One region of the Kitasatospora sp. NBC_00315 genome, then DNA from elsewhere that is predicted to be linked to it. Evidence: predicted binding sites of a transcription regulator. Region 1 holds the regulator's gene; the other holds the start of a gene.
The links. Region 1 encodes HrcA, which represses chaperone genes, less so after heat shock. Its sites were predicted from a motif close to TTNGCACTCNGNNNNNCNGAGTGCNAA; they were not measured.

Region 1 (4,207 bases):
GCCCTCCTCGTGCAGCACGGCGGCGAACGCGGCGCCGGCCAGCAGCGGTGCCAGCTGACGGGTGGTCATCGGCTCCCGGATGTCGGGGAACCGCAGCCGGCGGGACTGCTTGCCCGCCTCCCTCGCGGTGGCCCGCCACTTGGCGAGGGCCTTGGCCCCGCGCTCGCCCTTCCACTGGGTGATGCAGCGGGAGGCCGGCCAGGGGATCACCACGTCCACGCCGACCTCGGTCATGGTCTCGACGGCCAGCTCGCCCCGGTCACCCTTGGGCAGCGCCTGGACGACGATCACCCGCGGCGCCGGCTCGGGCTCCCGGCGGACCGCCCCGACGAGGACCTCGATCGCGTCCTTGCCGTGCACGGCGGCGACCGTGCCGTCGACGCCGAGACCCAGGCCGTCGGCGAGGGTCACCGCCTCCCCCGGTTCCAGTCGCTTCACGGCGGCCGCGTGCCGGCCCTCGGGGCCGTCCAGGCGGACCAGCGCCCCCGGGGCCGCTCCGACGAGCCGCGCGGTGTCGGTGACGAACACGGGTGCGGTCATCGGGTCTGCCTCCGGGTGGTGCGGGCGTGGACGAACGGGTGGGAGCGGCCCGTGCCCCCGGGCCGGATCGGCTCGGGGGCACGGGGGTGGCCGTCGGGCCGGTGGGCGGCCCGGCGGCGTCGGGCCGGTGGACGGCCGGTGGACGGCTCAGCGGCCGTTGAAGGCGTCCTTCAGGCGGGAGAACAGGCCCTGCTGGCCGGGCGCGAAGGTCCCGGAGGGACGCTCCTCGCCGCGCAGCACTGCGAGCCGGCGCAGCAGATCCTCCTGCTCGGGGTCGAGCTTGGTGGGCGTCTGCACCTCGACATGCACTATCAAGTCGCCCCGGCCGCCGCCGCGGAGGTGGGTGATGCCCCGGCCGTGCAGCGGGATCGACTGGCCGGACTGGGTGCCCGGCCGGATGTCGACCTCCTCCAGCCCGTCCAGCGTCTGCAGCGGCACCTGGGTGCCGAGCGAGGCCGCGGTCATCGGGATGGTCACCGTGCAGTGCAGGTCGTCCCCGCGCCGCTGGAACGTCGGGTGCGCGCTCTCCGCGATCTCGACGTACAGGTCGCCGGCCGGGCCGCCACCGGGGCCGACCTCGCCCTCGCCGGCCAGCTGGATCCTGGTGCCGTTGTCGACACCGGCCGGGATCTTGACGGTGAGCGTACGGCGGGCCCGCACCCGGCCGTCGCCGGCGCACTCGGGGCACGGGGTCGGCACGACGGTGCCGAAGCCCTGGCACTGCGGGCAGGGGCGGGAGGTCATGACCTGGCCCAGGAAGGACCGGGTGACCTGGGAGACCTCGCCCTTGCCGCGACACATGTCACAGGTCTGGGCCGAGGTGCCCGGCGCCGCGCCCTCGCCGGAGCAGGTCGTACAGGTGACGGCCGTGTCGACCTGGAGTTCCTTGGTGGTGCCGAAAGCGGCCTCCTCCAGGGTGATCTCCAGCCGGATCATGGCGTCCTGGCCGCGCCGGGTGCGCGAGCGGGGCCCGCGCTGACCGGAGGCCGCGCCGAAGAACGCGTCCATGATGTCGGAGAAGCCGAAACCGGCCGCTCCCGCGCCGAAGCCGCCCGCGCCGCCGCCGTTCGGGGAGAGGGGGTCGCCACCGAGGTCGTAGACCTGGCGCTTGGCCGGGTCGGAGAGCACCTCGTAGGCGGCGTTGATCTCCTTGAACCGCTCCTGCGTCTTCGGGTCCGGGTTGACGTCCGGGTGCAGTTCGCGCGCGAGGCGCCGGAACGCCTTCTTGATCTCGTCCTGCCCCGCATCCCGTCGGACGCCGAGTACCGCGTAGTAGTCCGTGGCCACCAAATGCTCCGCTTGTTCCGCCTCTAGAAGTGCTGCGACTGGGTTGCCACCGCCGATGTACGGCGGTGGTGTGCTCTATGACTCGGCCAGGATCTGGCCCACGTACCGTGCCACCGCTCGCACCGCCCCCATTGTGCCCGGATAGTCCATCCGGGTCGGACCGATCACACCCAGCTTCGCCACACTCTCGTCGCCCGAACCGTAACCGACCGAGACCACCGAGGTGGAATTGAGCCCTTCGTACGCGTTCTCCCGGCCGATCCGGACCATCATCGACGCGTCACCGCTCTCGCCGAGCAGGCGGAGCAGGACGACCTGCTCCTCCAGCGCCTCCAGCACCGGCTGGATGGTGAGTGGGAAGTCGTGTCCGAAGCGGGTCAGGTTGGCCGTGCCGGCCAGCATGATCCGCTCCTCGTTCTGCTCGGCGAGCGCCTCGAAGAGGGTGGCCAGCACGGTGGTGACGGTAGGGCGGTCGGCGGCCTCGAAGGCGGCCGGAAGGTTCTCCAGCAGCTCCGGGACGTCCGGCAGGCGCTGGCCGACGGCCCGGGCGTTGACCCGGGCCCGCAGGTCCCCCAGCACCGTCTCGCCGACCGTGCCGGGACAGTCCACCATGCGCTGCTCGACCCGGCCGGTGTTGGTGATCAGGACCAGCATCACCTTGGCGGGTGCGAGCGCGACCAGTTCGATGTGCCGCACGGTCGAACGCGAGAGCGAGGGGTACTGCACCACGGCCACCTGCCGGGTCAGCTGCGCGAGCAGCCGCACCGTCCGGGCGACCACGTCGTCCAGGTCGACGGCGCCGTCCAGGAAGTGCCGGATGGCCCGGCGCTCGGGCGCGGTCATGGGTTTGACCTCGGCGAGCCGGTCGACGAACAGCCGGTAGCCCTTGTCGGTCGGGATCCGGCCGGCGCTGGTGTGCGGCTGCTGGATGTAGCCGTCCTCCTCCAGTGCCGCCATGTCGTTGCGGACGGTGGCCGGCGAGACCCCGAGGCTGTGGCGCTCGACCAGCGCCTTCGACCCGACCGGCTCCTCGGTGCCCACGTAGTCCTGGACGATCGCGCGCAGCACCGCCAGCTTGCGGTCGTCCAGCGGACGGACGTCGAGCCGGCGGCCCTCGAACGGCCGGTTCTCGCCCTGGCGAGGGTCGGACTTGCGGTCCTCGGACCTGCGTTCGCTGACCATGGGGCACTCACCTCCGACTTCGAACGTTGTCCGATATGACTCGATGTGGATCACTTGCGGTGGATCACCTGGCACTCACGACAGGCGAGTGCCAAAACCGTACCTGCCAGTGTAAGGCCCGGGCCCGACGGCAGGAACGGGCCGCCCGGGCGGATCCGGGGTGATCCTGCACGCATCGCCCCCGCGCGGGGTGATGCTCGCGGGCCGGCCAGGTGGCAGCATCGGAAGCAACCGGCGAATCGGAGGAGCAGCAATGTCAGCCTCGGGCCCGCACACCCGTTTCGCACCGGACCGTGGACTCACCGGTCGGATGGTCGCGACGATGTTCGTGATCGGCCTGCTGTACGTGGGGTTCACCGGTGTGCTCATCGTGCTGCTGCGCGGAGCCTGGCCGTTGATCGTCCTGATCTCGGGCGGGCTGTTCGTCGCGCAGTTCTGGTTCAGCGACAAGATCACCGAGCGGGCGATGGGCGCCCACGAGGTCACCCCCGAGCAGTATCCGCAGCTGCACGGCACCATCGACCGGCTCTGCGCGCTGGCCGACATGCCCAAACCCCGGGTCGCGGTCGCCGACAACGACATGCCGAACGCCTTCGCCACCGGCCGCAAGCCGGAGAAGTCCGTGGTCTGCGTCACCACGGGCCTGCTGCGCCGCCTGGAGCCGGAGGAGCTGGAGGGCGTCCTCGCCCACGAGCTCTCGCACGTCGCCCACCGCGACGTCGCGGTGATGACGGTGGCCGGTTTCCTCGGGGTGCTCGCCGGGGCGATGACCCGGATGGCGATGTACGGCGGCCTGATGGGCGGCGGCAACCGCAACAGCAACGACCAGAACGCCGCCATCGCGATGCTGATCATCCCGCTGGTGTCGATGGTGGTGTACGCCATCAGCTTCCTGCTCACCCGGCTGCTCTCACGCTACCGCGAGCTGGCGGCCGACCGGGCCGCCGCCCAGCTCACCGGGCGCCCCAGCGCGCTGGCCTCGGCCCTGACCAAGGTCACCGGCCAGATCGCCGCGATCCCGTCCAAGGACCTGCGCCAGGCGCAGCCCTACAACGCCTTCTACTTCGCCCCGGCGCTGAGTGCGCGGGACGCCGCCTCCCAGCTGCTGTCCACCCACCCGTCGTTGGAGAAGCGGCTGGAGCAGCTCGCCAGGATCTCCACCGACCTCAGCCGCTGACTCCCGTTCCGGAGGGACACC
Region 2 (4,207 bases), 680 kb from region 1:
CTCGCCGGTGGCGGCGTTGTAGCCGAAGCCCGCCTCCAGCTCGGCGACCTTGTGGGTGATGACGTAGCCCTCGAGACCGGCGTTCTGGGCGATCCAGCGCAGCGGCTCGGCGAGCGCCTTGCGGACGACGGCGACACCGGTCGCCTCGTCGCCGGTCAGGCCCAGGCCGCCGTCGAGCACCTTCTGCGCGTGCACGAGGGAGGCGCCACCACCGGCGACGATGCCCTCCTCGACCGCGGCACGGGTCGCCGAGATGGCGTCCTCCAGGCGGTGCTTGCGCTCCTTGAGCTCCACCTCGGTGGCGGCGCCGACCTTGATGACGCAGACGCCGCCGGCCAGCTTGGCCAGACGCTCCTGCAGCTTCTCGCGGTCCCAGTCCGAGTCGGTGTTGGCGATCTCGGCCTTGATCTGGCCGACGCGGCCCGCGACGGCCTCGCTGTCGCCGGCACCGTCGACGACCGTGGTGTCGTCCTTGGTGATGGTGACGCGACGGGCGGTGCCCAGCACCTCCAGGCCGGCCTGGTCGAGCTTGAGGCCGACCTCCTCGGAGATGACGGTGGCACCGGTGAGGGTGGCCAGGTCGCCGAGGATGGCCTTGCGGCGGTCGCCGAAGCCGGGGGCCTTGACGGCCACCGCGTTGAAGGTGCCGCGGATCTTGTTCACCACGAGGGTGGACAGCGCCTCGCCGTCGACGTCCTCGGCGATGATCAGCAGCGGCTTGGTGGCGCCACCCTGCAGGATCTTCTCCAGCAGCGGGAGCAGCTCCTGGATGGAGGAGATCTTGCCCTGGTTGATCAGGATGTACGGGTCCTCGAGGACCGCTTCCTGACGCTCCGCGTCGGTGACGAAGTACGGCGAGAGGTAGCCCTTGTCGAACTGCATGCCCTCGGTGAAGTCCAGCTCCACGCCGAAGGTGTTCGACTCCTCGACGGTGATGACACCGTCCTTGCCGACCTTGTCGATCGCCTCGGCGATGAGCTCGCCGACCTGGGAGTCCTGCGCCGACAGACCGGCGACGGCGGCGATGTCGTCCTTGCCGTCGACCTCACGGGCGATCGAGAGCAGGTGCTCGGAGACCGCGGCGACGGCCTTGTCGATGCCCTTCTTCAGGGCGGCCGGGCCGGCGCCCGCGGCGACGTTGCGCAGACCCTCGTTGACCAGGGCCTGGGCCAGCACGGTGGCGGTGGTGGTGCCGTCACCCGCGACGTCGTTGGTCTTGGTGGCGACCTCCTTGACGAGCTGCGCGCCAAGGTTCTCGTACGGGTCGTCGAGCTCGACCTCACGGGCGATGGTGACACCGTCGTTGGTGATGGTCGGGGCGCCGAACTTCTTGTCGATGACGACGTTGCGGCCCTTGGGGCCGATGGTCACCTTGACGGTGTCGGCCAGCTTGTTGACACCGCGCTCCAGCGAGCGGCGGGCGTCCTCGTCGAACTGCAGAATCTTCGGCATGTTCCCGTTTCCCTCAGGGTTACTGAATACGTGAGCCAACAGCCGCGCCCCGGGCCCCTGTCGTTGAAGACACGGATCCGGGGCGGGCGGATACGGACCCGTGGGCCCGTGAGGTCTTACTTCTCGATGACCGCGAGAACGTCGCGGGCCGAGAGGACGAGGTACTCCTCGCCCTTGTACTTCACCTCGGTGCCGCCGTACTTCGAGTACAGGACGATGTCGCCCACGGCGAGGTCGAGCGGAAGACGCTGACCGTCCTCGAAGCGACCCGGACCGACGGCCAGGACGACGCCCTCCTGGGGCTTCTCCTTGGCGGTGTCCGGGATAACCAGGCCGGAGGCCGTGGTGGTCTCGGCGTCGAGCGGCTGGACCACAATGCGGTCCTCGAGCGGCTTGATGGCAACCTTGCTGCTGGTGGTCACGTCCGAGCTCCCCTTCGGAGATTACGGGGTTGTCCTACAGGTCTTTGTGGTGACTGCGTGCCTGCCGTCGCGGGGGTCAGACACGCTTCACCGTTAGCACTCACCCGGTGGGGAGTGCTAACGATGACCATAGGCGGCGGTTAGCACTCAGTCAACCAGAGTGCCAACGGCGCGCGGGGCGATTACCGAAACCGCAAGCGCGTACGGGCCGCACGGGTGCACGGACCGCCCGAGCGGCCGGGCCGGTCAGCGGGAGCGACCCGGCCGGCCGGGGAGAATGGCCGGGTGGAGACCGAGAGCTTTCAGGCCCTGCTGACCCCCGAGGGGCAGTCGCTGCTCGCCGAGTTGCGGGCGTACGCCCCCGGCGACGAGCTGGCGCTGGCCACCCGGCTGCGCCGGGACCACCCGGCGGAGCTGGTGTCGGCCGCCCTGGCGCAGGCCAGGCTGCGGCAGCGGGCGCAGGCCAAGTTCGGGGACGACGCCGCGCGGATGTACTTCACGCCGAACGGGGTCGAGCAGTCCACCCGGCGCAGCGTCGCCGAGTGGCGGGCCCGGCGCTTCGCCGCGCTCGGTGTCCGCCGGCTGGCCGACCTGTGCTGCGGGATCGGCGGGGACGCGATCGCGCTGGCCCGGCAGGGGATCGCCGTGCTCGCCGTCGACCGCGACCCGGCGGCCTGCGCGGCCGCCGTGGCCAACGCGGCGGCGCTGGGCCTGGCCGAACTGATCGAGGTGCGCTGCTCGGACGTCGGGGAGATCGACGTGGCGGGCTACGACGCGGTGTTCACCGACCCCGCCCGCCGGACCTCCAAGGGCAGGGTGTTCGACCCCGAGGCGTACTCCCCGCCGCTGTCCTGGGCGATCACGGCGGCCCGCCGCACACCGGTCGGCGCCCTGAAGATCGCGCCGGGCGTCCCGCACGAGCTGGTGCCCGAGGACGCCGAGGCGGAGTGGGTCTCGGACCACGGCGACGTGAAGGAGGCGGTGCTCTGGTTCGGCACCGGGGCCGCGCACCGGCACCGGGCGACCCTGCTCCCGCACGGCGCCAGCCTCACCGGCGGCGACCTGCCGGACCCGGCCCCCGGGCCGGTCGGGCGCTACCTCTACGAGCCCGACGGCGCGGTGATCCGCGCCCACCTGGTGGCCGAGGTGGCCGGCGAGGTGGACGGCCGGCTGATCGACCCGATGATCGCGTACCTGACCTCGGACCGCCTGGTGTCCACCCCGCACGCGCACGCCTACGAGCTCACCGACGTCCTGCCGTACAACGTCAAGCGGCTGAGGGCCCTGCTGCGCGAGCGCGGCGCCGGCACCGTGGTGATCAAGAAGCGTGGGCTCGCGACCACCCCCGAGGAGCTGCGCAGGAAACTGAAGCCGGAGGGGCCGAACAGCGTGACGGTGATCCTCTCGCGGGTCGGCGACGGCCACCTGATGATGCTCGGCAACCCGGTGCTGCCCTAGCCGTCCCGACCACCCGCGCACCCGCGCACCCGGTCGGAACGGCAGCAACGGCGGCGACGACCGGACGGGACCTAGGCGGGTGGCTGGATGTAGTCCTCCAGCCGCGCCACCGCGAAGCCCTGTTCCTGGATGCGGCCGAGCAGCTCGCCGAACATCTGGGTCATGGTCTCGCCCTTGAGGTCCTTGGGCCCGCGGAAGTGCGCCAGGATGATGTCACCGGGCTTCAGCTTCTTGTCCGCCGCCTGGTACTGCATGTCGTGGATCTGCATGGACTCGCGCCAGAGCACGATCGCCCGGGGCCCGCACTGCTGGACCGCCATGTTGAGCGCGGCGGTGTCGGCGCCGTCCCCGTAGGGCGGGCGGAAGAGCAGCGGCGCCCTGCCGTACTGCTGGGTGAGCGCGGCCTGGTCGTCGCAGACCTCGCTCTTCTGCTTGTCCGCCGTGATTTTGCTCATCACCGGGTGGTCGACGGTGTGGTTCTGGATGTGGTTGCCGAGGGCCTGCAACGGCTTGAAATAGCCGTAGTCGTTCTTGACGATGTCGCGGGTCAGGAACATCGAGACCGGCACCTTGAGGTCGGTCAGCATCTCGACGAACCGGGGGTCCTTCTCGGCGCCGTCGTCGAGGGTGACGAAGACGACCCTGTCGGTGGTCCGCACCTCGCTGAACACCGGAACGGTGCCGGTGGCGGTGAGCTTGACCGGCTTGTCGGCGGGCGGCGGCGGGGCGGCCGGCAGCGGCGTGAGCTTCCACTTCGCCCAGGCCGGAGCGGCCGCGTCGGCGGCCGGGCCGCCGCCCTGCGGCGAGCGGGACGTGCTCGGCGAGGAGGACGAACTCGGCGGGGCCGTCGGCACCGGCGGGTTCTTCCTCGCCGC

Region 2: a site for HrcA is predicted at 2,015-2,041, ahead of groES (co-chaperone GroES). Genes of this name have one in related genera too.

What each region holds. Positions count from the first base shown of each region.
Region 1 is NZ_CP108025.1:5,668,776-5,672,982, reverse strand. It holds gene OG823_RS23595 (16S rRNA (uracil(1498)-N(3))-methyltransferase) at 1-540, opposite strand, end outside; gene dnaJ (molecular chaperone DnaJ) at 688-1,827, opposite strand; gene hrcA (heat-inducible transcriptional repressor HrcA) at 1,903-3,009, opposite strand; gene htpX (zinc metalloprotease HtpX) at 3,263-4,186, shown strand.
Region 2 is NZ_CP108025.1:4,985,798-4,990,004, reverse strand. It holds gene groL (chaperonin GroEL) at 1-1,452, opposite strand, end outside; gene groES (co-chaperone GroES) at 1,569-1,874, opposite strand; gene OG823_RS20715 (methyltransferase domain-containing protein) at 2,160-3,332, shown strand; gene OG823_RS20710 (polysaccharide deacetylase family protein) at 3,404-4,207, opposite strand, start outside.